Regions from separate parts of the Clostridium sp. JS66 genome, predicted to be linked through region 1. Evidence: a T-box and tRNA genes for the amino acid it is inferred to sense, from the RefSeq annotation. Region 1 holds a T-box; the other holds one or more tRNA genes.
What was found. A T-box is a leader RNA that pairs with one kind of tRNA and senses whether it is charged. The one in region 1 lies ahead of metG (methionine--tRNA ligase), so its partner is inferred to be a tRNA-Met.

Region 1 (12,847 bases):
AATAAAAATACTAAGTCAACATCCTCCTTTTCTATTTTATTATATTCATTTAATATACAGAAAAAAATAGGAGCCTTTGCTCCTATTTAACTAAATACACATTAACCCATCTTACACCCCAGTTATCTGCCTCTGAATTGGAATCAAAGTACAAATCTACTCTGTCACCTTTTATAGCTCCACCTGTGTCTTCAGCAACAGCATATCCATATCCCTCAATATAGAGTTTAGTACCAAGGGGTATAACTCTTGGATCAACTGCTACAGAGCTATAGCTACCTACATTTCTCTTAGCTACAGTACCTGTAGCTGTGATTCCAAAATAAGGATCTCCAGGACTTTTGCCTGTGCTCTCATAATCTGAGGTATACCCAGTAGCTCTCATCCTCGTAACTGTTGTATAAGGAATCCTAGCACCACGTGAAGGTGTGTAAACATTTAAAGCTCCCATGGCTACAATCTTTTGAACTGGTTGCTTTTTAACAGTCTCACTTATTACTTTTCTTGAAATCTCTTTACCATTTTCATAAACAACTCTAGTTAATGTTTCTTTTTCTCCAGCTTTTCCTTCTTGTACTACTTTATTATTACCTTGCTCCATATCTTCATCTTTTTTTACAACTGTAGCATAATCTAGTGGTTTAACTTCCTTAACATCTTTTGTCTCAACTCTTGTTACCACTACCTTTAGCCCTGCCTTTACAGTTGAACTTTTACTTGGATATATTTTATCAGATTGATGAATTGTTATTTTTTCTGCTTGCAACATTTTTTCAATGTTGTCTTCTGCAGATTTTATATCCAACTTCTTTCCATCTACAGCAATTTGAACATTTACTGCTTTCTTTATGGATATTTTTGAGCCATCTTCAACCTTACTGTCAAGACTAATCGTGGTCTTATCCTTTGGTCCTACAGTTATACCATTATTACTCAAAGCACTTTTATAAGTACTACTTAAAGTCGTTATTTTTTTATCTTTACCGTCTACAGAAACTGTGATTGTCTTTCTTGCGCTGCTAATCAATACTACAAAAACTATTAAAACTATTAAAGTCAAGTAGATATACTTAGCGTTAGGACCATTGGAAAAATGCTTTTTAAAATAGCCTTTTAATTTTTCCACCATAAAAATACCTCCTCCTGGTAAGAACGACATTCCTATTATAAGTGCAATGACGAATTCTGTCAAATATCGCCTTAACATTTTAGACCATGTAATGCAAATTTTTGCATAAAACTTAATAATAAAATATTTATGATAGCACTTTTTATTAATGGTCTATATTAAATATTTTTGGTGGAATTTTTATAAAACTTATTATATTATATGAGGCAAATTAACATATAATACCTAAATGTAAAATTAATAAAAAATTAAAAAATCGCAATTTAATTTTACACTATTATCCTATATTTAGCAACCTCTTGATGTTTAAGATAGTCTTACAACTCACTTCCTCACTACTTATACCTTTAATTTCAGCTATTTTATTTATTATGTGAGCTATATATTCTGATCTATTTCTTTTACCTCTAAAAGGAACAGGTGCCATGTAAGGACAATCAGTTTCCACTAACATTCTATCAAGTGGAACTTCTTTTACTACATCTAAAACCTTTTTAGCATTTTTAAATGTCACTACTCCGGTAAATCCTATGTAATATCCAAGCTTTAAACATTCTCTTGCAAATTCTACACTACCAGAAAAGCAATGTATTTCACCTTTAACCTCTGGAAACATTTTTATAATATCTAACGTGTCTCCATGAGCATCTCTATCATGTATAATTACAGGTAAATTTAATTCTCTTGCAAGTTCCATCTGTTTTATAAAAGCATTTTTTTGAATCTCTCTTGCAGGATTTTCCTCGTAATAGTAATCAAGTCCTATTTCCCCTATTGCCTTAACTTTAGTATTTTTAGCTAAATCCTTTAATTCAAGAATAACTTCATCTGTTAATTGATCAGCATGCTCGGGATGAATTCCAACTGCTGCATAAAAAAAGTCATGCTTATTCGCCAGCTCTACTGAAGCTCTAGTTCCCTCTATAGATGCTCCACAATTTAGTACTCCTTTTATCCCATTTTGTCTTAACTCATTTATTATGGATTGTCTATCTTCATCAAATTGTTCATCGTCATAATGTGCATGAGCATCAAATATGTTTATTTTATCATCAGTTAATTTTATATTATCATCCATTGTATCTCTCCATTCATAAACTTAAGCATATTTTTTCTTATGGATATATTTTAACCTCCCATTCATAAGTAAATCAATTTTAATCATGATATTAAAAAAGTCTAATCCGGATTTATCTGGAGTTTAAACTCCTCCTAAATCAAGCTTCACTTGATTAACTGTATTATTAAATACTAGATGATTAAAATTTTGCAATTGCATATTTCCATTTTATTACATTTATTTTTATAGTCAACTTTTTTTTATTATAATATAAGCGATTTTTTTAACAAAATCTAATATTTGCTCGATCATAATTAGTTTTATACCATTAATGATGAATTATTATAAAAAAAACTAAAAATGACTATTTATCCGAAATTTCTTCAAAATAAATAATCATTTTTAGTACTAAGTTTAAACTTTTTACTGAACTGTATTTATACCTATCTTACAATACTGCCTGTAGGAAGTTCTGATTCAATAGTAGCTGTAAGTAACTTACTATCATCATCTGTAGATGCTGCTAATATCATTCCCTGAGAAAGTTCTCCTCTTAATTTTACAGGTTTCAAATTTGCAACTAATATTACATTTTTACCTACTAATTCTTCTGGTTTATAGAATTTAGCTATTCCTGAAACCACTTGTCTCTCCTCGCCGCCTAAATCTACCTTCAGCTTAAGAAGTTTTTTAGCACCTTTTACTGGTTCACATGCTAATACCTTAGCTATTCTTAAATCTATCTTTTCAAAATCATCAATTGTTATTTCTTCTTTCAATGGCTGCATTTTAGGTCTATTAGCTGCAGCTTGTTGTTCCTTAAGTTTATTTAATTCCTCAATTTTTTCATCTACATCTATTCTTGGAAATAAAAGTTCTCCCTTATTTACTTTTGATCCTGCTTTAGTTCCATCAAAAGATGTTAAGCTATCCCAAGTTATAACTTCAGCATTTAATTGTTTGTTTATCTTCTCACTAGTATCAGGTAAGAATGCTGATAAACATACTGAAACTATTCTTAATGATTCCAATAAATTGTAAAGTACAGTTCCTAATCTTTCCTTTTTGCTTTCATCTTTTGCAAGTATCCAAGGAGTAGTCTCATCTATATATTTATTCGCTCTTCCAATAAGCTCCCATATGCAATCTAATGCTTCTGGAATTCTCAAATTATCTATACACTGTTCTGCAGCTTTAGGAGTATTTAGCGCAACTTTTATAAGCTCATCATCTATTGCTTCCTTAGCTGTTGGAGCTGGAATTGTCCCTCCAAAATACTTTTCTACCATTGCACAAGTTCTTGATAATAGATTTCCTAAATCATTAGCTAAATCTGAATTTATCTTCTTTATAAATATTTCATTATTAAATAATCCATCTGCTCCAAATGGTATTTCTCTTAATAGATAATATCTTACAGGATCTGCGCCAAAATGATTTACTAAAAGTACAGGATCTACCACATTTCCTTTAGATTTTGACATTTTTCCTCCATCTACTAGAAGCCAACCATGGCCAAATACCTGCTTTGGTAGTGGAAGACCTAATGCCATAAGCATAATTGGCCAATAAATTGTATGGAATCTTAATATATCTTTACCTACTAAGTGAACATCTGCTGGCCAATACTTATTATATAAATCTGAATTACTGCTTCCATATCCAAGAGCTGTTATATAGTTTGCTAAAGCATCTACCCATACATATATAACATGCTTTTCATCAAAAGTTACTGGTATTCCCCAATCAAAAGAAGTTCTTGAAACACAAAGATCTTGTAGTCCAGGTTTTAAGAAATTATTTATCATTTCATTCTTTCTTGATTCTGGTTGAATAAACTCTGGATGACTTTCTATATACTCTATAAGCTTAGGAGCATATTTCGACATTTTGAAAAAATATGCTTCTTCTTTAGCCTTTTCAACAGGTCTTCCACAATCAGGACACTTTCCATCTACAGCCTGAGTTTCTGTCCAGAAAGATTCACAAGGTGTACAATACCAACCTTCATAGGAACCTTTATATATATCTCCTTGATCATATAACTTTTTAAATATATCCTGAACTGATTTTACATGGTAATCATCTGTAGTTCTTATAAACTTATCGTAGCTTACATTCATCATTTCCCAAAGATCTTTTATACCAGCAACTATTTCATCAACATAAGCTTTAGGAGTTACACCTTTTGCTTCAGCTAACCTTTGAATTTTTTGTCCATGCTCGTCTGTACCAGTTAAAAACATCACATCATATCCTGTAAGTCTTTTAAATCTTGCTAATGCATCAGCAGCAATTGTAGTATACGTATTACCTATATGAAGCTTTGCTGATGGATAATAAATTGGCGTTGTAATGTAATATGGTTTTTTACACATTTTTTATTCCTCCCTAAAAACTTATAAATTTCTAATAAAAAAACCTCTATATGAAGTAAGTTCTTCATATAGAGGTGCATATAAACACTTTACCACTCTATTTTATCTTTATTTCACAATAAAGATCTCAGTAAGTAACTCAAGTCATCATAAGAAGACCTTTTATTACTCTGCATCATAACGGTTGCCTCCGTGTTATCCTAATATAATTTCAAATAACCTGCTCTAGAGCCATGTTCATAAACTGTTTTATTATCGGTTTTCACCTAACCCGACTCTCTTTAAATACTTTCATTTACTACTCTTTCCTTCACAGCATTTCAATTTTTATAATATTCCATATGTTTAGTTCTGTCAATAGCATTTATCTAATTTTTAAATAATTTTATCATCTTTAATTTCATCATATTTTTTCTTTACAGATTTTAAGTCTTCCCAAAACAATACTTTTTTATTCTCATCTCTAAATAAAGCTGCTGGATGAAAAGTAGCAATAATATAACATCCTTTTCTTTCAATCCACTTTCCTCTATCTCTTGTTATTCTAAAATCATTTCCTAAAATGTATTTCATAGCAGTTGCTCCTAAGCAAACTATAATTTTCGGTTTAATTAAAGCTACTTGATTTCTCAAATAAGGTAAACATGCTTCAGCCTCATCTTCATATGGTACTCTATTATTATCTGGTCTACATTTACATACATTACATATATAATAATCATTCTCTCTTATTAAATCCAATGCTGTAAGTCCTTTAGTTAAAAGTTGTCCTGCCCTACCAACAAAAGGCAAACCAATTCTATCCTCATCAGCTCCTGGAGCTTCTCCTACAAAAACGATTTTTCCTCTAGAATTTCCATCTCCAAACACCATATTAGTTCTTTTATTGCCCAAATCACATTTATTACATTGTAAACATTCTTCATACAACTCTCGCCATTTTAACAACCTAACCACCTCTTACTCATAATCACCGCTTAGAATGTGCTTAAATTTAATATAACATTTCATGTTTTAAGTACATTTTTCTTAGTATTGTTTTATTTTATAAAATGAAGTACCATTTATATTATACTACATTAATTTTCATTACTAAAAATCTATTATTTTTTAATATGTCTCATGGAGGTACTAAATGTTATATCGCAATACTATAAAAGATGTATTAAATCTTGCACTTCCTGCAGTAGGTGAAATGATTCTCTATATGATGATATGGGTATTTGATACTATGATGGTAGGCCAATATGGAGGTAACGTAGCTGTTAGTTCTGTTGGATTAAGCTCTGAAATAATCTATACATTTTCCAATATATTCATAGCTATGGGTTTATCTGTAGGTATTACTTCATTAGTTGCCAGACAAATAGGCTCTAAGAAATTTCAACTAGCAGAAGAATATTCATCCATAGGATTTTTAGTAGCTTTTATTATAGCTTTTATCATATTTTTATTAATATTCTTCTTTTGTGGTAACATGCTAAAAATGGCAGGTGCAACAAACGAAGTAATATATAGTGGCAAAATATTTATGCAAATAGTTTCCATAGGAATCATTTTTTATATGCTTATGAATGTATTAAATGCAATTTTAAGGGGCTGTGGAAATACAAAAACTCCTTTAATAGCTTCTATACTAGTTAATATAATAACACTAAGCTTGGACTGGCTATTGATTTTTGGTCACTACGGTTTTCCAGAGCTAGGTATAAGGGGAGCCGCAATAGCTACTGCTTCAGCTCAAATATCAGGATTTATATTTATATTTTTCTATATAATGAAGAAATCTAAAATTAAACCTAGACTAAAATATATATTAAAGCTTAATTCGAAAAATCTAAAGGAATTATTAAAGTTAAGTATTCCAGCTTCTTTTCAAGAAGCAGCTTTTTCTACAAGCAGATTATTATGTGTATTCATAATAATGCATCTTGGAAACATAGCCTTTGCTGCTAATCAAATAGTAACTACTATAGAATCAGTTTCATATATGCCCGGATGGGGATTTGCTGTAGCTGCAACTACTTTATCAGGTCACAAATTTGGAGAAAAAAACTTTAAGAAATCTAAAGAATATGCCTATACTTGTATGGTATTAGGTGTTATATTAATGGGTTTTTGCGCCATTTTATATTTAATCTTCCCTAGCTTTTTAATAAAGCTTTTTATAAATTCAAAAGAACAAGAAGTTATTAGACTAGGAAGTCTATGCCTTATGGTAGCCGCTGCAGAGCAAGTTCCTATGGCAGTTTCCATGATACTTGGAGGTGCTCTTAAAGGCATAGGAGATACTAAAACACCTTTTCTAATTTCACTAGTTTCTAGTTGGATAATACGATTACCTTTAATGTTTTATTTCATATTTGTATTAAAGGTTTCTGTAGTATATGTATGGTGGATTACTGCTATTCAATGGATATTTGAAGGTATAACTATGTTTATCCTATTTAAAAAGAAATTTAAGTCACTTTCAAAACAAGCAGAAGCTTAAATTTCATAATCTAAGCATAATGCAATGTAAAGGTGTAGTTGAAGTTTGAATTTTAACTTCAAATGTATGCATCTAATTGCATTGTTATAGATACTTTTAGCAAACAGAAAGTACATTTATAACAATAACTTATAACGCTGAAAATTAATGCTAAGTATGCTATTGTACTAATATATTTAGTTCAAAAAACAATTGTTTTTGAATTTATGAAAACAACTTAAAATAAATTTATCATTTAGTGTATTGAAAAATGTATAAATATTTCAAATACAGTTAATAATCAATTAACTTACTATTTTTACAGGCTTCGTCATAGAATATTATTAAAAGAACCAGGATGTGCATAAACTAGGTAATAAGTATTATGTGTACACGCAATGCACTAAGAAGTAACTTTCAACTGTATGTAGACTGATATATGCTGTGAATGAAGATTCGAACGAATTTTAGAAGTTCTTTGCTTGAGATATTGAAAAATTTCGTAATTTTTGGCAGGACGGCAAAAGCTCCGAAAGCGACAGGACGTCGCATTTGAGGAGGTAGAAATTTTTCAATATCTCAAGCATTAGAACTTCTTAATGAAGTGAGTTTTCCTTCACAGCATATATCAGCCGGAATACAGTTAAAAGTTACTTCGTTTACATTTGCTTGTACCACATTATGCTTAAAACATAATTCTTGCTAAAGTTACTGCCATGACAATTGAAACACAATCTGCTAAAACTGCCGCCCAAAGAGTATGCCTTATTTTTTTTATTCCTACAGCACCAAAATACACTGTAAGTGTATAAAATATTGTTTCTGTAGACCCCATAATTATGGAAGAAACTCTCCCTATGTAGCTATCCACTCCAAACTTATTTATAGTTTCTGCAAAAATACCTAAAGCACCACTGCCAGATAAAGGCTTTATCAATACTAGTGGTACAACTTCTGGTGGAAGCCCTATGAGTTTTGCAAAAGGTTTTACAATAAATATAAAATAATCTAAAGCTCTAGACTCCCTAAAAACACCTACTGCTACTAGCATAGCCAATAAGTATGGAAATATGGTAACACATATACTAATTCCTTCTTTTGCACCTTCTACAAAACATTCATATACTTTAACTCCTTTAAATATTCCATATGCAGTTATAGATATTATAATTATAGGAACTATTGATTTTATTATATAATCCAAAATGTCACCTCCATTAATTCTTTCTTAACCATCATTTGATTCAAAAATACCTTTGCAGTATCTTACAAAATACTATTCCAAATAAAGCTGCCGTACCAGTAGCTATTATACCTGGTAATATAGTTTCTCCAGGATTCTGAGATCCTACTGCTGCACGCATTGATATAATAGTAGTAGGTAAAAATTGTATACACGCTGCATTTATCACCAAAAACAATGCCATATCATCACTGGCTGAACTGTTTTTTTTATTTAATCTATCTAATTCCTTCATAGCTTTAATTCCAAAGGGAGTCGCTGCATTTGAAAGTCCCATCATATTTGCAGTTAAATTCATAACTATTGCTCCTATGGCCTTTTCATCTTTAGAAGCTTCCTTGAAAATTAACTTTAGTATAGGTTTTAAAATTTTTGCTAATTTATCAGTAAGACCACTTTTTTCAGCAATTTTCATTACTCCACACCATAGGCACATTATTCCTAATAAGCTTATAGTTAGTTTTACTGTGGATTCTGTAGAAGACACTATAACCTTAGATATATCTGCACCTCTCCCAGTAAAAATACCTAGTATTATTCCAAAACCTAAAATAAAAAACCATATATAATTTATCACTTACCTATCTCCTTTATAAATAACTTTGTTATAGTAATTATTAATATATATGTTCAAATTATATTCAAATTGACTAACATAACCTTTAAATGAAAATTTAACTTTACAGTTAAGTTGCTATAAGTTATTATTACTATTGAAATTAAAATTTAAGAGTGCTACCATTTATGTTGTATATAATTTTTTGAAAATCGGAGGTTTGAAATGACCATTAAAGAAATAATGAAATATATAGAAAGTGAGTATTCTGTTATAAATGATACTCCTTGTGAGATATGTGGTGGCCAATATTTAGCGGAAGACTTAAATATTGATATAATAGATGATATACCATATGATGTATGTTCCTGTGTATGCTCTAATTGTGGACATGAAAAAAACTTTGAGTTTTGCGCACCATTTATAGATGACGATGGATTAAAAAAAGTCAAAAATATATTAAACTAAAGGAGAATCATAAATGAAAGAAGGAAATTTAGAACTAGCTCAAAAGGATATTGATGAAGCTTTAGAAACAATTCAAAACATGGAAGAAAATTTAAGTAAAGAAAATCTACCTAAAGAAGTAATATTAGAAAATTTCAAAGTTCTTACAGAAAAAGTTAGTAAATTAGAATTAATTTTAAAAGAAGAAGGAATACTAGAATAATAAGATTTTTTCAAAATCACCTTCATAAAAAACTTTATTTACATAAAAAATCACTATTGAACTTTAGTAAGTTCTATAGTGATTTTTATTATGGTTAATTACAATATGAGTTTCTATTTAAATTTAGGTATTTGAAAATTTAATTTTATATCCTTAACCTTATCTAAGATATTTGTTATTCCCTCTATCATCTTAGGAAGCTGCTTATATGACCAAGCTACATCTGTAGCATATTGATGCTCCCCTGGATTAGAAGGGTTCCATCTCATTTTATATAAAGTATCTTGTTTTCCATTAGGATTATTTATATATTGTGATGCAATCCACTGAGCTCCACCATTAATTGCATCCTCTGGAGTAAACCATTTGTTATCATAAGCTGCTTTAGTTCCATAATAATTAGGATCTTTATCATATGCACCTATTCCAAAGAAATTATATACAGGTGCACCAAAAATATATTTACCACTGCTATCTTTTTGTCCACCATTAGCTAATGGTGATGTTCCATTTCCAGTTTCTAATAAGGAATGTGAAATTAAGTATACAATACTTATATTATTATTTTTAGCAGCATCTAAAAATGCTTGTCCTTTTCCATCTAAAATCCCTTTACCTTTTAAGATATTATTAACTTGATCTACGCTCATACCATCTGTATAACTTAATTTTAAAAACTGATATTTTCCATATGAATCCATAAAATTATTAGGATCTAAATAGTATTTAATCTGATTTTTACTTGCTGCATTATTAAAATCATTAGTTTCCACAAAAACTGACTTATCGCTTAATTTTGTTTGAATATCTACCATTTGATCCACAGAAACATCATAATTTTCATATTCATTGTTACTTGTATCTGTACTATTTATACATCTAAAATAGTCAGTATAATAGTTATCATAATCTGTATTTACATCCTTATGCGTTCCAACGTTTCCTGACTTTTTAACATATATTAAAACTTTATACTTTTGACCATTTGATCCTGCATCTAAAGTTTTTGTTGATGTTATTTTTCCATCAGAAGGTTTAGTATAACCATTAGTAACTTCTGTATAACTATCTTTATCTAAAGAATAGTTATGTACAAAAATTCTATATTCAACATCTTGTCCATTATTAGTATTTAAAGTAAAGACTTGTTTTTCGGTAGATAAAAGTGGAGAATACTGAAACTTACATGAAACTATTTGTGGTAAGTTTTCATAATTACTACCATCCTCATATTTATTGTTAGTAGTAAACTGCATTTCCATTGGAGAGCTAAGTTTCTTACCGTCTGTTGATTGAACGTCTGTACCTATTATCAAATTATATTTTTTATTTGGTTCATATCCTGAAACTTCAGGACTTATTACTATCGTATCAGAACTCTTACCCATGGTTACGCTTACAGGTACAACTTTGTTATTTTCATCCTTCACAGTTATGCTTTTGTCATTAACAGTATCTGTCTTTAAAGATGCATTAAATTTTACAGTCCATTCCTTACTAGTAGTAATGTTAACCTTTGGACTACTTAATGATGAGCCTTCTGCTGAAACCTTAGTAGTAACTACAGTTAAAGAACATATCAAAGTAAAGATAATCATTTTTATTTTTTTATTCATAATCTACCCTCCATTTTCTTCTATGTAATAATATATTAAAAAACTTCTATATTTATTTAAATAATTTTAACCCCATATTATGAATATTCGTCTATTTAATATAAAACTTGCTAATTAGCTAAAAAATTTGATATCATTTATAAATAATACTTTAAAATTTGCATATAACTAAATCACTAACAAAAGGAAGGAGATTTTATTGAGTTGCATAAAAACAAAATAAACCATAATGAAAATTCAGATTCTATGAGAATAAACAAATTTATAAGTGAAAAAGGTATTTGTTCTAGAAGAGAAGCTGATACACTAATACAAGAAAAAAGAGTTACTATAAATGGTACCACAGCAGAATTAGGTTCTAGAGTAAACTCTAGGGATGAAGTAAAATTGGACGGTAAACTTCTTACTGAAAAAGATGATAAGGTGTATATTGCCCTAAACAAACCTGTAGGTATAATATGCACTACTGAAAAAAAAATTAAAAATAATATAGTGGACTTTGTGAACTATCCTAAAAGAATATTTCATATTGGAAGGCTAGATAAAGATTCGGAAGGATTAATATTTTTAACCAATGATGGTGATATTGTAAATAAAATTTTAAGGGCTGGCAACAATCATGAAAAAGAATATATTGTTACTGTGGATAAATGTATTACAAATTCGTTTTTAAAGGAAATGGCCTCTGGTGTTAGCATATTAAATACTGTAACTAAACCTTGTAAAGTGTATAAAGAAGGTTCCCACGTATTTAGAATAATATTAACTCAAGGGCTAAACAGGCAAATTAGAAGGATGTGTGAGGCATTAGGTTACAATGTATTAAAGTTAAAAAGAATTAGAATAATGAATGTAACGTTGAAAGATATTCCTGTAGGTAAATGGAGATACCTAACTCCAAGCGAATTAAAAACTATAAACAAATTAACTTCTACTTCTATAAAAACTGAAGAAGCCTCTTTATCCGATAATTAGTTTTTCGGATAAAGAAGCTTATGTTTATTGCCCTTTAACTTTCTTTTTACTACTAGTAGTAGTACTAACATTATAATTTAAATTACTTATTCTTCTTTCAAATTCTTTCATATCATGGTTTGCTGAAATATATACTCTATTTAATGTGTATATACCTTGATTTTTGTTAGACCAACCGCTTTCAGTAGTAAAAGCCATAACATAGCCTGCATCCTTAGCTGCCTTTACAGTATCATTGTTGCATTTTCCATAAGGATAGCCTATATATTTTACCTTTTTATTAAGAAGCTTCTCTAAAAACTCCTTTGAACCCTTTAATGTTTCAAGTTGTTTATCATATGGCAATTCATTTAATTTGTCATGATTTAAAGTATGACTTTCTATATCTATACCATTATGCTGCATTTCCTTTAATTGAGCTGATGTTAAAAAACCTTTATCCTTATCTATGCAATTAGTAATAATAAATACGGTAGCCTTAAATCCAAATTCCTTTAGCACAGGATAAGCATTTTCATAATTATCCTTATAGCCATCATCAAAAGTTAAAACTACTGACTTTTCAGGAACAGGTTTATTGTTAGACATAAAATTATACAATTCTCCTAAAGTTAATGTTGTATAACCATTATCCTTTAAGTATTTCATTTGCTCTCTAAATTTTTCTTTAGGAACTCTAAGTTCATTTCCTGCTTCATAATCAATAGAATGATACATAATTACAGGTACAGATTTATCATTATATTTAAG
Region 2 (12,847 bases), 220 kb from region 1:
GATCATGAAGGGGTAATTCAAGTTTTAAGAAAGGCAATGCTCCTTATGTTTATTTTAGGCGTTGGGTTTACGGCAATATTACTTATCTTTTCCAGACCAATTATAGCATTTTTAAAATGGGATGAAAAATCTTATTATTCACTAGTTTCCATTGCCTTTGCACCTATATTTATATCTGTAATGAGTGCATTTAGGGGCTTTTTTCAGGGATTACAGAATATGAACTGTACTGCAATTTCGCAGATAATAGAGCAGATAGGAAGAGTTATAGTTGGAGTTGGACTTGCTTACATACTTCTACCAAAGGGGATAGAATATTCAGCTGGAGGAGCAGCACTTGGAGCGGCTGCAGGAGGACTGTTTGCAGGAATTTACTTATTAGCAAAATATATAAAAATAAGAAAAGAATTTAAAGTTAATATAATGCATGATGATATAGATATTATGAATAAGTTGCTATATATAGCTATACCAGTTTCATTGGGTGCAGCAGCAAGCAGTATAATGAGTCTTATAGATTCTGCAATAGTTCCTCAAAAGTTATTACAAGCAGGGTTTAATTATAAACAAGCAACTATATTATATGGACAACTTACGGGAAAGGCCTTTATCATGATCAATGTTCCATTAACGCTTTCAGCAGCATTGTGTGCTTCTTTAATGCCTATAATTGCAGAGGCATACATATTGAACAGAAGATTTGAGGTCATAAATAAAGTGGATTTGGCTATAAAACTTTCAATGGTTATAGCATTGCCATCCTGTTTAGGACTATATAACCTTGCTTATCCAATTTTAAATTTAATATTTCCAGGACAATCTGATGGTTTTAAAATATTACAGTATTCAGCTATATCCATACCATTCATAATTTTGGCACAAACTTCAACAGCTATTCTTCAAGGAGTAGGAGAATATGTAATGCCAATAGTTAATTTAGCCATTGGATGTGCCATAAAAACAGCAATTACAATACAAATGGTTTCTATGCCTGGTATTAATATCTATGGTGCTGTAATAGGGAGCATATGTGGATATGTAATAGCTTCTATGTTAAATATGATGTTGCTTAGAAGAAAATTGAAGATTAATATAAACTATTTTCAAACAGTTATAAAACCTGCATTTGCCTCTACTTTAATGATAATAATTGTTGTAATTATTTATATGAATGTCTATAATTATACCATAAGCAGTAGAATAGCCTGTATTGCGGCTATATTTTCAGGTATTATTGTATATAGTATATTTATATTTATATTTAGAATATTTAAATATGATCATGTTAAAAATAGGATTTTTAGAAGATAGAGGTGGGAAAATATAAATGATAAAGATAGTTGGTCTAGGACCTGGAGCTAAAGAAGCTATAACTATAGGTACTTTAGAAGTTTTAAAAAATAGTGATAAAATTTATTTAAGAACAGAAAAGCATCCTACAGTACAGTTTTTAAGAGAATATGGTATAAAATTTGAAACTTATGACCATAAATATGAACAAGGTGAAAATTTTGACCAAGTATATGAATCTATAGCTGATGATTTAATCAATAAGGAACTACAATATGGAACTATTGTATATGCAGTACCAGGTCATCCATTAGTAGCTGAAAAATCCGTTAATTTATTAATACATTTATGTAAGAAAAAAGGAATAGAAACGGAAATATTCACAGCTGTAAGTTTTATAGATGTTCTTATGGAAAGTTTAAAAATAGACCCTATAGAGGGAATAAAAGTAATAGATGCTTTTGATATGAAGAGTCAAGTTTTAGACAAAAGAGTAGGAACCATAATAACTCAGGTGTATGATAAACTTATAGCTTCTGAGGTTAAATTAGCTTTAATGCAATACTACCCTGATGATAGTGAAGTTTATTTTGTAAGAGCAGCAGGGGTTAAAGGATTAGAGAGCATTAGAAAGATGCCATTATATGAAATAGATAGGCAGGAAGATATAGATTATTTAACTTCAATATATATTCCTAAAAGTTTGGAGGTAAGAAAAGATTTTAATGATCTATTAGATATAATAAGCGTATTAAGGTCAGAAGATGGGTGTCCCTGGGATAAGGAACAAACTCATGAAAGTATAAAGAAATGTCTTATAGAAGAGTGCTATGAAGTATTAGAGGCTATAGATGAAAAAGATGATGATAAACTTATTGAGGAACTAGGAGATGTATTACTTCAAATAGTTTTCCACTCACAAATTGGTAAGGAAGAAGGATTTTTTAATATCAATGATGTAGTGGAATGTATTTGTAAAAAGATGATTGACAGGCATCCACATGTATTTGGTAATATAGATTTGAATACATCTGAACAGGTTTTGGTAAATTGGGATAAGATAAAGAAAAAAGAACAGGGTCTTACTAGTTATACAGAAGAGTTAAAACATGTGCCTAAAAATCTACCAGCATTAATGAGAGCAGAGAAAATTCAAAAAAAGGCAGCTAAGGTTGGATTCGATTGGGATAAAGTGGAAGATGCAATGGATAAGGTTTTAGAAGAATATTATGAAGTAAAGAATGTATATAAAGGGAAAGAAAGGGTAAAAATAGTAGAAGAAATAGGGGATTTAATATTTGCTTCAGTAAATATTGCTAGATTCCTTGACATTAACCCTGAATTTGCATTAAATTATACTATAGAGAAATTTATTAAGCGTTTTGCATATATAGAAGAAAAAGCAAAGTCTAAAGGTGTCGATATGATAAATATGACATTAGAACAAATGGATGACCTTTGGGAAGAAGCAAAAGTAAAAAATTAAAGTTTTTTTATGCAAAAACGATGAAAAAAAAGGATTTTTCAAATTAATGAAGAATAAGCTAGTATGCAAACTAAAGCATACTCAATATTAAGGAGGTAAAAAAGGTGAACAAATCAGAATTAATCGCAAGTATAGCAGAAAAGTCAAAACTAACAAAGAAGGATGTAGAAGTAGTTTTAAAGGGTTTTATAGAAAGTGTTGAAGAAACACTTGAAAAAGGTGATAAAGTTCAACTAGTTGGATTTGGAACATTTGAAACAAGAAAGAGAGCTGCAAGAGTAGGCAGAAATCCAAGAACTAAAGAAGAAATAGAAATACCAGAATCAACAGTTCCAGTATTTAAAGCTGGTAAAGAATTTAAAGATAAAGTAAACAAATAATACTAAAAAAACCTGGGTGTAAATCTGGGTTTTTTGTTTTAAAAGAGGGGAATTAAAATGAGGTTAGATAAGTATCTTAAAGTTTCGAGAATAATAAAGAGAAGAACAGTGGCAAAAGAGGCTTGTGAAGGTGGAAGAGTAAGTATAAATGATAAAATAGCAAAGCCTAGCACAGAGGTTAAGGAAGGCGATATTATAGAGATTAGATATGCTAGTAAATCCCTTAAAGCTAGAATTGTAAATATTGCACAACATGTTACAAAAGAAAATGCACAGGCAATGTACGAAATTATATCAGGACAAGAGGATGAAGAATAGATTAAGGATTAAAAGTAGTACTTCAATTTAGTAATATCCCATTAAATATAAACATATATTTAAATATAAGTGGAGGGGATGTTATGGAAAAAAAAGAAGTAAAGGTAGTGGAAGATAAAAAAAGTATATTGCATATTGAAAATAGAAAAAGGTTAGTATTAAATGGAGTTGTAGAAGTTATAAGTTTTAATGAAGAACAAATAGTATTAAATACCAACCTAGGTACACTTAATATAAAAGGGCAAGGTCTTAAGATGAACAAACTAGATGTACAAAATGGAGATGTTACCATAATCGGAATGATAAGTTCCTGCATATATACAAATAATCAAGAAAAAAAACAAAAAGAAAAACTAATATCAAGATTATTTAAGTAGGAATAAATGATTTTATCAATAACCCAACAATTAAGATGTATTATATTTAGTCTTATTGCAGGAATTATGACAGGAATATTATTCGACCTATATAGAATAATAAGAGGATTAAATAACATAAATAAAGTATTAACTTTTGTAGAGGATATTTTATTTTGGATCTTAGCCTCTATAATTATATTCATATTTTTACTTTTAATAGATTGTTTATATGTAGGTGTATATATATATGCGTGGATAACTTTAGGAGCATATTTATATATAAAAATTTTTAGCAATACTTTGATAAAATTTCAATATAAGTTAATTGAAAATGTAAGAAGGACATTTAGAGTGTTAAAAAATATAGTATTTTACCCTTTTATGCTAATAATTTATATTATTAAAACAAAAAATAAAAGAAATTATAAAAAATAACTTGAAGAAAATTGAAAATCAAATTAGAATATAAGTAAGGTGTTTTTAAAAATACATTTCTAAAATGGAAATGGTGATGATTATGAAAAAAAAGATAAAATTTAAAAATGTGATTTTATTGTTTATAATTTTTTATGCATGTTATGTTTTTATAAATCAACAAATAACTATGTATAAAATAAAACAACAAATATCGCAAAAAAATTTAGAAGAACTGAAGGTTAAAGATCAAAATAAGAAATTACAGGATGAGGTTAAGATGTCTAAATCAGATATGTATATAGAAAAACTGGCAAGAGAAAGATTAGGTCTTATTAAACCAGGCGAAACCCCTGTAATAAATACAAAACGCTAAAATTATTTAGTTTCAAATTTAAAATTTACTATATAACATTATTTTTATTAAGGAGGAGTCTTTTTAATATGACCTTAAAGGCAGGAAGCATACTAGAGGGTACAGTGGTTAATATTACTAGTTTTGGAGCTTTTGTAGAAATCGATGGGAAAACCGGCTTAGTTCACATATCTGAGGTATCAGATACTTATGTGAAAAATATAAGGGATTACTTGAAAGAAAAAGACAAAGTAAAGGTTAAAGTAATTTCAGTTGATGAAAATGGAAAGATAAGTTTATCAATAAAGCAGGCTACACCAGAGAGAAAAAGTGTAAAACCAGTAGAAATTGATTGGAACAAAGAGAAAACTAGGAATTCACAAGGAGGATTTGAAGATAGGATATCTAAGTTTTTAAAAGATAGTGAAGAAAAATTTCAAGATCTAAAAAAACACCAGGATTCAAAAGGTAGAGGATACAGAAAACAATCCAGTTAATAATAATTTATTTTGAATATGGAGAGGCTATAAATAGCCTCTTTTATGTTAAATAATTTATTTAACATAAAAATTTATAAAATAGTTGACAACAATATATATATCATATATAATAAGTTATGTTGTCAGGTTGTCAGGTATTTAGGTAGCTGATAAAAAATGCTGGAGTGGCGGAACTGGCAGACGCACAGGACTTAAAATCCTGCGGGCTTTAAAACCCGTACCGGTTCGATTCCGGTCTTCAGCACCAATATCGCGGGGTGGAGCAGTTGGTAGCTCGTCGGGCTCATAACCCGAAGGTCGTAGGTTCAAGTCCTACCTCCGCAACCAAATTAAATAATAAGGCGGAATAGCTCAGCTGGCTAGAGCATTCGGTTCATACCCGAAGTGTCGTAGGTTCAAGTCCTATTTCCGCTACCATATAATTTTTAAGATGCTGGAGTGGCGGAACTGGCAGACGCACAGGACTTAAAATCCTGCGGGCTTTAAAACCCGTACCGGTTCGATTCCGGTCTTCAGCACCAATATCGCGGGGTGGAGCAGTTGGTAGCTCGTCGGGCTCATAACCCGAAGGTCGTAGGTTCAAGTCCTACCTCCGCAACCAAATTGAATAATATGGCGGAATAGCTCAGTTGGCTAGAGCATTCGGTTCATACCCGAAGTGTCGTAGGTTCAAGTCCTATTTCCGCTACCAGTACCTGTGGTTTATACCACAGGTTTTTTAGTTTTTTGAAAAACTTATTCTACAAGTAATTTTCAACTTATTTCTTCAAAATTTCTCTATAACTGTCTAAAGAAAATCTTTTAAAAGAAACTTAGAATTAAATGTCCTAAAAAAAATAAATAGACATATCACCTTATGACATTTATTTCCAAAAGACTTTGTTATAATAGAAGCAGTAATTTATAAGGTGGGTGGTATGAATGCAATACGGAGTTGAACTTTTCCCGTATAAGAGAGTTAAGGATTCAAAAGATGAATTAAAAAAACAAAAGATTAAAAGTTTACCCCGATTAATTAAGCTTGTTGCTTACTTTATAGCTGCATTTTTAATTAGTAGAGTGATCATGATAAATTTGATGGCTCCATTCGGTATAGCTTTTTTGGTTGCAGTTATGACTTGTGAAGAAAATAAAGTTATATTGATATCAGGAATTGGAAGCATACTAGGGTATATTTCTCTTTATAATAGTGTAAAAAGTTTGCCTGTATACATTATAACTGCAGGAACTCTTATAATTATTAACTACATACTAAGAACGGTTGAACAAAACAAGAAAATAATGATGATATTTTTCACTTTGTTTATAGAAATTTCTTTTTATAAGCTATTAATACTTAAAGTAACTTTAGGTATGTCATTTTTACTTTCTTTTTTTGAAGTAAGTGCTATATTCCCAGTATATTTTATTATTAACTATTCTATAATATGCTTTAAACAATACAAAACAAGGCATTTATATAGTAGTGAGGAAATAATAAGTATGGCAGTTACTATATCTTTAGTAGTAGCAGGAACCTGGGGAAGTAATATAAGAGGAGTATCTTTAAGAAATATTATAGCTTTAGCATTTATACTTATAGTAGGATATACAAAGGGAAGCTCCTCAGGAGCAGCATCAGGAGTGGCAATGGGAACTATAATAGGGATAACGTCCAATAATATGATAGCTTTTGTAGGAGTATATGGTGTATGTGGACTTATATCTGGTATATTTAGAGAAACAGGTAAATGGATGAGTGGATTAGCTTACCTTTTGGCATTTGCTGTATTAAAAATGTACTCTGATATAGGGACTCAGTTTAAATTAATAGAGGTAATTATAAGTGCCATATTTTTTTTGATGATACCTGGAAAAATTTTGAAAAAGATTGAAATAGAATTAGATTGGCAGAGAAAGCAGGAACATTTTAAAGAAAACTATGCAGAAAAGATTAAAGAATTATTAGTAAATAAGTTAGAAAACTTTTCAGAAGTATTATTTGATATGTCAGGAATTTTGGGTAATTTGGTATATAACGATAAGTTGCTTATGAAAAATAAAAGTAGTGCATTAGTAGAAAATCTTGCAGATCGGGTTTGTAGTACATGCTCTATGCAGTCTATGTGCTGGAAAAGGGAAAATTATTATACTTATAATGCTTTTAGTGAATTAATACAGAATTACCAGGATAATCGAAAACAGGTTCCTCATGAGATAGAGAGAAAGTGTGTGAAAAGGTCCGCTATTATAAAAAATACTGAAGAAATTGTTAATAACTATATAATTAATGAAATGTGGAGGAATAGATTAAGTGAGTGCCGACAGCTGCTATCTAGTCAAGTGGAGAACGTAGGAAACTCTGTATCAGAAATTATTGATGAATTTAATTATAATATAAAATTTAATACTGAAACTGAAAATACTATAAGAAGAGTTTTAAATAAGAATGGTATACATTATAGAGATGTATTCTGTTATAATAACAAAAATAATAGATTAATAGTTAATTTATCTATGGAGGCATGCGGAGGAAAGCAAATTTGTATAAAAGACGTACTTCCATTGGTGAATGGGGTAACAGGAAAGTGTATGTGCATTAGTGAAGATGGATGTAATTTAAATTCTGAATTTGAGGTATGTACTATTACCTTTGAAGAAACACCTAAATATCATGTAGCAGCTTATACAAGTAAATGCTGTAAAGATGGAGAAAAATATAGTGGTGATAGCCAGAGCTTTGGAAAATTACCAGATGGAACTTATTTGACTATTATAAGTGATGGTATGGGTTCAGGTCCGCAGGCTGGACAGGAAAGTAATGCAGCAGTAAGATTGATAGAAAGGTTTTCCAAATCAGGTTTTAATAAATTAACTGCTATAAATATAATAAATTCTATAATGACTATGAAATTTTCTGAAGAAGAAAAGTTCTCAACTCTAGATTTAAATAGTATAGACTTATATAAAGGTGAGGTTGATTTTATGAAAGTAGGGGCTGTAGCTAGTTTCATAAAAAAAGGAGAAGATATTGATGTAATAAAGTCGAAAACTTTGCCAATTGGTGTATTGGACAAACCAGATATAGATATAGTCAGGAAAAAAGTTGAAAATGGTGATGTTATTGTTATGTTAAGTGATGGAGTATTAGATTATGAAAATGAACAAGCTGGTAAATATGAATGGATAGTAGATTTTTTAAAAAATAATAATTGCAATGATCCTAGACAATTAAGTGAAGAAATTATGAGTAATGCAAAAAAATTAAGTAAAGGAAAAATAAAAGATGATATGACAGTAATTGTAGAGAAGGTATATAGTTTGTATTAAAATTATAATGGCTTAAGTTTAGAGTGTTATATATTCTGAATTTAAGCCATTGAAAATTTGAATTGAAGTTTGCTTTAAACTTAAAAGTTAAGTAATATATTATTTATAAAACAAAATTTTCTTTAGGAAGTGTTAAAATTGATAGAGACTGTTTTAAAAACTATAAATAGGTATAAAATGTTTAATAAAGGCGATAAGGTAATAGTTGCAGTATCTGGTGGACCGGATTCCATGAGTTTACTGCATATCTTATACTCTTTAAAAAAGCAACTCAGCATAGAATTATATGCAGCACATGTAAATCATTGTTTGAGAGGGAATGAATCAGATAAAGATGAACAATATGTAAAGGAATTTTGTAAAAAATTAAATATAGAATTCAGGAGTAAATCAGTAGATATAAATAGAATCATGAAAATGCAAAATATTTCATGCGAAAGTGCAGGAAGAAATGCTAGGTATGATTTTTTTAATGATTTAAAAAAAGAATTAAATGCGCAGAAAATAGCTATAGCTCATAATGCCAATGATCAGGCAGAAACTATACTAATGAGGATTATGAGAGGAACAGGTTTGGAAGGATTAGTAGGAATAAAGGCGGTAAGAGATAACATATTTGTAAGGCCTTTAATAGATGTTACAAGGCATGAAATTGAACAATATTGCTGCAAAGAAAATATTAATCCAAGAATAGATAAAACCAATTTAGAAACCATATATTCTAGAAATAAAGTGAGATTAGAACTTATACCTTATATACAAGAGAATTTTAATAAGGATATTATAAAAGTTCTCAATAGATTATCAGATACTATAAAAATAGATAATGAGTACTTAGAAACAGTTGCTAAAGAAAAATTTAAAAAATATTGTGATATACAGGGAGAAAAGGTTATAATATCAAAGGAGGCATTTTTAGAAAACGAAGCTATAATTACTAGGATTATAAGAAAAGCCTTGTATGAAGTAACTGGAAATTTAAATAACTTTGAAAAAATTCACATTTATGACATAATTAATATTCAATCAAGATCCACAGGAAAAAACATTGATCTTCCAAATCATGTTGTAGTATCAAATAAATATGGAGATATATACATATTAAAGAAAGTTAAAAAAAATAAAGAGGTTAGTAAGGAAGAATATATTATACATAGTGGTAATAATTACGTAAAGAAATATAACTTAGAAGTAATAACCAGAATTATTGATCAAAATGAAAAGGTAAACTTTAAAAGCAACAATTTAATAAAATATTTTGATTATGATAAGTTTGAAAAAGAAATAACTATAAGGCATAGAAAAGAAGGCGACAAATTTATACCTTTAGGGATGGGTGGAAGTAAGAAGTTAAAAGATTTCTTTATGGATGAAAAGGTAGCTAAGGATCAAAGAGACTATATTCCTATTATATGCTTTGATGATAAAATTGCATGGATAGTAGGATATAGAGTGAGTGAACTTTTTAAAGTTGATGAAAATACAAAAAATATATTAGAGATAAAAATTGAAAGAGAGGAAACAAAAATATGAGCAGTATGAAAGAGGACATAAAAGAAATCTTATTTTCAGAGGAAGAATTGAGGAAAAAAATAAAAGAAATTGGAACACAAATAAGTAAAGATTATGAAGGCAAAGAACTAATGCTAGTAGGAATATTAAAAGGATCTGTGCCATTTATGGCAGATTTATTAAAGGAAGTTACAATTCCATGTACTATGGACTTTATGGCAGTTTCGAGTTATGCTAATTCTACAAAAAGTTCAGGAGTAGTAAGAATTTTAAAAGATTTAGATTTTGAAATAGAAGGTAAACATGTTCTTATAGTAGAAGATATAATAGATTCGGGTACAACTTTATCATATCTAATTGAGTATCTGAAAGGTAGAGGAGCTGAAAGTATAGAAATAGCTTGCCTTTTAAGTAAGCCAGAAAGGAGAAAAGTTGAAATCGATGTTAAATACACAGGATATGTAGTTCCAGATTATTTCCTAGTGGGTTATGGACTTGATTATGCAGAAAAGTATAGAAACTTACCTTATGTAGGCATACTAAAAGAGGAAGTTTATAAATAATTAACTAAATTTATTGTAAAGGAATTTTCCTTGTGATACAATTTTACAGTATAAACTTAAAAGAGAGGGGGGCCTGTAATGAAAAAATTTTCAAGTGCAACGGCCTGGGTTATAGTGTTTGTATTAGTTATTCTTGCAGCGTTAATGCTTGCTAGGACAAATGAAAGTTCAACAACTATTAATTTTAATGATTTTCAAAAATATTGGATAGATAACAATGTAAAGAGCTTTCAAGTAAAGGAAGACAAGATGACTGTAGATGGTACTTTGAAAGATGGTAGTGCATATGAAACAATAGTTCCATCTGAAAGACTATTTCAGTTCATTGCTGAACATCCTAAAAATGGAGATGTTAAGGAAGTTTATGTTAAACCCGCGTCAATTCCTATGTGGGTACAATACTTACCAACAATACTTTTAATATTAATGCTTGTAGCTTTTTGGTTTATGTTTATGCAGCAATCTCAAGGTGGTGGTGGAAATCGAAATGTAATGAATTTCGGTAAGAGTAGAGCCAAAATGGCCACGCCTGATAAAAAGAAAGTAACTTTTGCTGACGTGGCAGGAGCTGATGAAGAAAAAGCGGAACTTGCTGAAATTGTAGATTTTTTAAAGTTACCTAAGAGATATATAGAAATGGGAGCTAGAATTCCTAAAGGAGTATTACTTGTAGGACCTCCAGGAACAGGAAAAACCCTTCTTGCTAAGGCTATAGCTGGGGAAGCTGGGGTGCCGTTCTTTAGTATATCTGGTTCAGATTTTGTTGAAATGTTTGTTGGAGTTGGTGCGTCAAGAGTTAGAGACTTATTTGATCAAGCTAAGAAAAATTCACCATGCATTATATTTATAGATGAAATAGATGCAGTTGGAAGACAAAGAGGAGCAGGTCTTGGTGGAGGACATGATGAAAGAGAACAAACTTTAAATCAGTTATTAGTTGAAATGGATGGTTTTGGTGCAAATGAAGGTATAATAATGATTGCTGCAACAAATAGACCTGACATTTTAGATCCTGCACTTTTAAGACCAGGTAGATTTGATAGACAAATATTAGTTGGAGCTCCAGATGTTAAAGGAAGAGAAGAGATTTTAAAGGTTCATTGTAAAAATAAGCATTTGGCTCCGGAAGTTAAGCTTGATGTACTTGCAAAAAGAACTCCAGGATTTACTGGAGCTGACTTAGAAAACTTAATGAATGAATCTGCTCTTTTAGCAGTTAGAAAAGATAAAAAAGAGATAGATATGGAAGAACTAGAAGAAGCGGTAACTAGAGTTATAGCTGGACCTGAAAAGAAGAGTAGAGTAATTGATGAAGAAGATAGAAGGCTTACAGCATACCATGAAGCAGGGCATGCTGTGGTTATGAAGTTATTGCCTACAGCAGACCCAGTTCATCAGATTAGTATAATACCAAGAGGAATGGCTGGAGGATATACTATGCATCTTCCAGAAAAAGATAGTTCTTATATGTCCAAAACTAAACTTGAAGATGAAATAGTAGGATTGCTTGGAGGTAGAGTAGCAGAAAAGCTTATAATAGGAGACATAAGTACTGGTGCTAAAAATGATATAGATAGAGCAACTACTATAGCTAAGAAAATGGTTATGGATTATGGTATGAGTGGCTTAGGACCAATAGCTTTTGGTTCAGGACATGATGAAGTATTTTTAGGTAGGGACTTAGGAAAAGGAAGAAGTTTTAGTGAAGAAGTGGCTTTTGAAATAGACAAAGAAATAAGAAAACTTATAGAAGAAGGATATAATAAAGCAGAAAATCTTCTTAATGAAAATATAAATAAACTTCATGCTGTTGCTAAGGCTCTTTTAGAAAAAGAAAAACTGGAAGCAAATGAATTTGAAGAAATATTTGAGCAAGCATAAAATGACAATTTAATGAAGTCAATAGAATAGAGGTTAATAGCCTCTATTTTATTGTAAATATATATTAAAAGTTTATTAACAATGATATAATAATTATATGTTTTTAAGCTTTCAAAATAAAAATTACGATGAAATGAGATGGTTTTATGGAGTTTAATGTGAGAGAAGGAATGGCATCTACAAGAGAAATATATGTAACAGAAAATGATGTAGCAAGTAAATTAGGCTCGGGAAATATAGATGTATTTTCAACACCTTCTATGATAGCACTTATGGAAAATACATCTAAGAGTTGTGTAGATTTGCATCTTCCATTTGGATATACTACAGTTGGAATTGAAGTTAATGTAAAGCATATTAAAGCGTCACCTATTGGAATGAAAATAAGATGTGAAGCATCTTTAGTAAAAGTAGATAAAAAGAAACTAGTATTTAATGTAGAAGCATGGGATGAAAAAGGAAAGATAGGAGAAGGAAATC

Region 2: it encodes a tRNA-Met, which carries the amino acid that the T-box ahead of metG (methionine--tRNA ligase) is inferred to sense. The anticodon was not compared.

What each region holds. Positions count from the first base shown of each region.
Region 1 is NZ_CP131467.1:98,075-110,921, reverse strand. Features, by position in the region: gene Q6H37_RS00555 (3D domain-containing protein) at 83-1,129, opposite strand; gene Q6H37_RS00550 (TatD family hydrolase) at 1,407-2,207, opposite strand; gene metG (methionine--tRNA ligase) at 2,633-4,567, opposite strand; T-box leader at 4,635-4,890, opposite strand; gene Q6H37_RS00540 (uracil-DNA glycosylase) at 4,943-5,515, opposite strand; gene Q6H37_RS00535 (MATE family efflux transporter) at 5,703-7,058, shown strand; gene Q6H37_RS00530 (spore maturation protein) at 7,723-8,241, opposite strand; gene Q6H37_RS00525 (nucleoside recognition domain-containing protein) at 8,282-8,857, opposite strand; gene Q6H37_RS00520 (metal-binding protein) at 9,062-9,304, shown strand; gene Q6H37_RS00515 (hypothetical protein) at 9,318-9,506, shown strand; gene Q6H37_RS00510 (N-acetylglucosaminidase) at 9,620-11,122, opposite strand; gene rluF (23S rRNA pseudouridine(2604) synthase RluF) at 11,369-12,097, shown strand; gene Q6H37_RS00500 (polysaccharide deacetylase family protein) at 12,122-12,847, opposite strand, start outside.
Region 2 is NZ_CP131467.1:6,193,383-6,206,229, reverse strand. Features, by position in the region: gene Q6H37_RS28860 (polysaccharide biosynthesis protein) at 1-1,311, shown strand, start outside; gene mazG (nucleoside triphosphate pyrophosphohydrolase) at 1,328-2,776, shown strand; gene Q6H37_RS28850 (HU family DNA-binding protein) at 2,863-3,156, shown strand; gene Q6H37_RS28845 (RNA-binding S4 domain-containing protein) at 3,214-3,474, shown strand; gene yabP (sporulation protein YabP) at 3,558-3,851, shown strand; gene yabQ (spore cortex biosynthesis protein YabQ) at 3,858-4,268, shown strand; gene Q6H37_RS28830 (septum formation initiator family protein) at 4,351-4,623, shown strand; gene Q6H37_RS28825 (S1 domain-containing RNA-binding protein) at 4,692-5,099, shown strand; tRNA gene Q6H37_RS28820 (tRNA-Leu) at 5,261-5,349, shown strand; tRNA gene Q6H37_RS28815 (tRNA-Met) at 5,354-5,429, shown strand; tRNA gene Q6H37_RS28810 (tRNA-Met) at 5,443-5,519, shown strand; tRNA gene Q6H37_RS28805 (tRNA-Leu) at 5,535-5,623, shown strand; tRNA gene Q6H37_RS28800 (tRNA-Met) at 5,628-5,703, shown strand; tRNA gene Q6H37_RS28795 (tRNA-Met) at 5,717-5,793, shown strand; gene spoIIE (stage II sporulation protein E) at 6,024-8,411, shown strand; gene tilS (tRNA lysidine(34) synthetase TilS) at 8,550-9,944, shown strand; gene hpt (hypoxanthine phosphoribosyltransferase) at 9,941-10,486, shown strand; gene ftsH (ATP-dependent zinc metalloprotease FtsH) at 10,565-12,367, shown strand; gene Q6H37_RS28770 (thioesterase family protein) at 12,514-12,847, shown strand, end outside.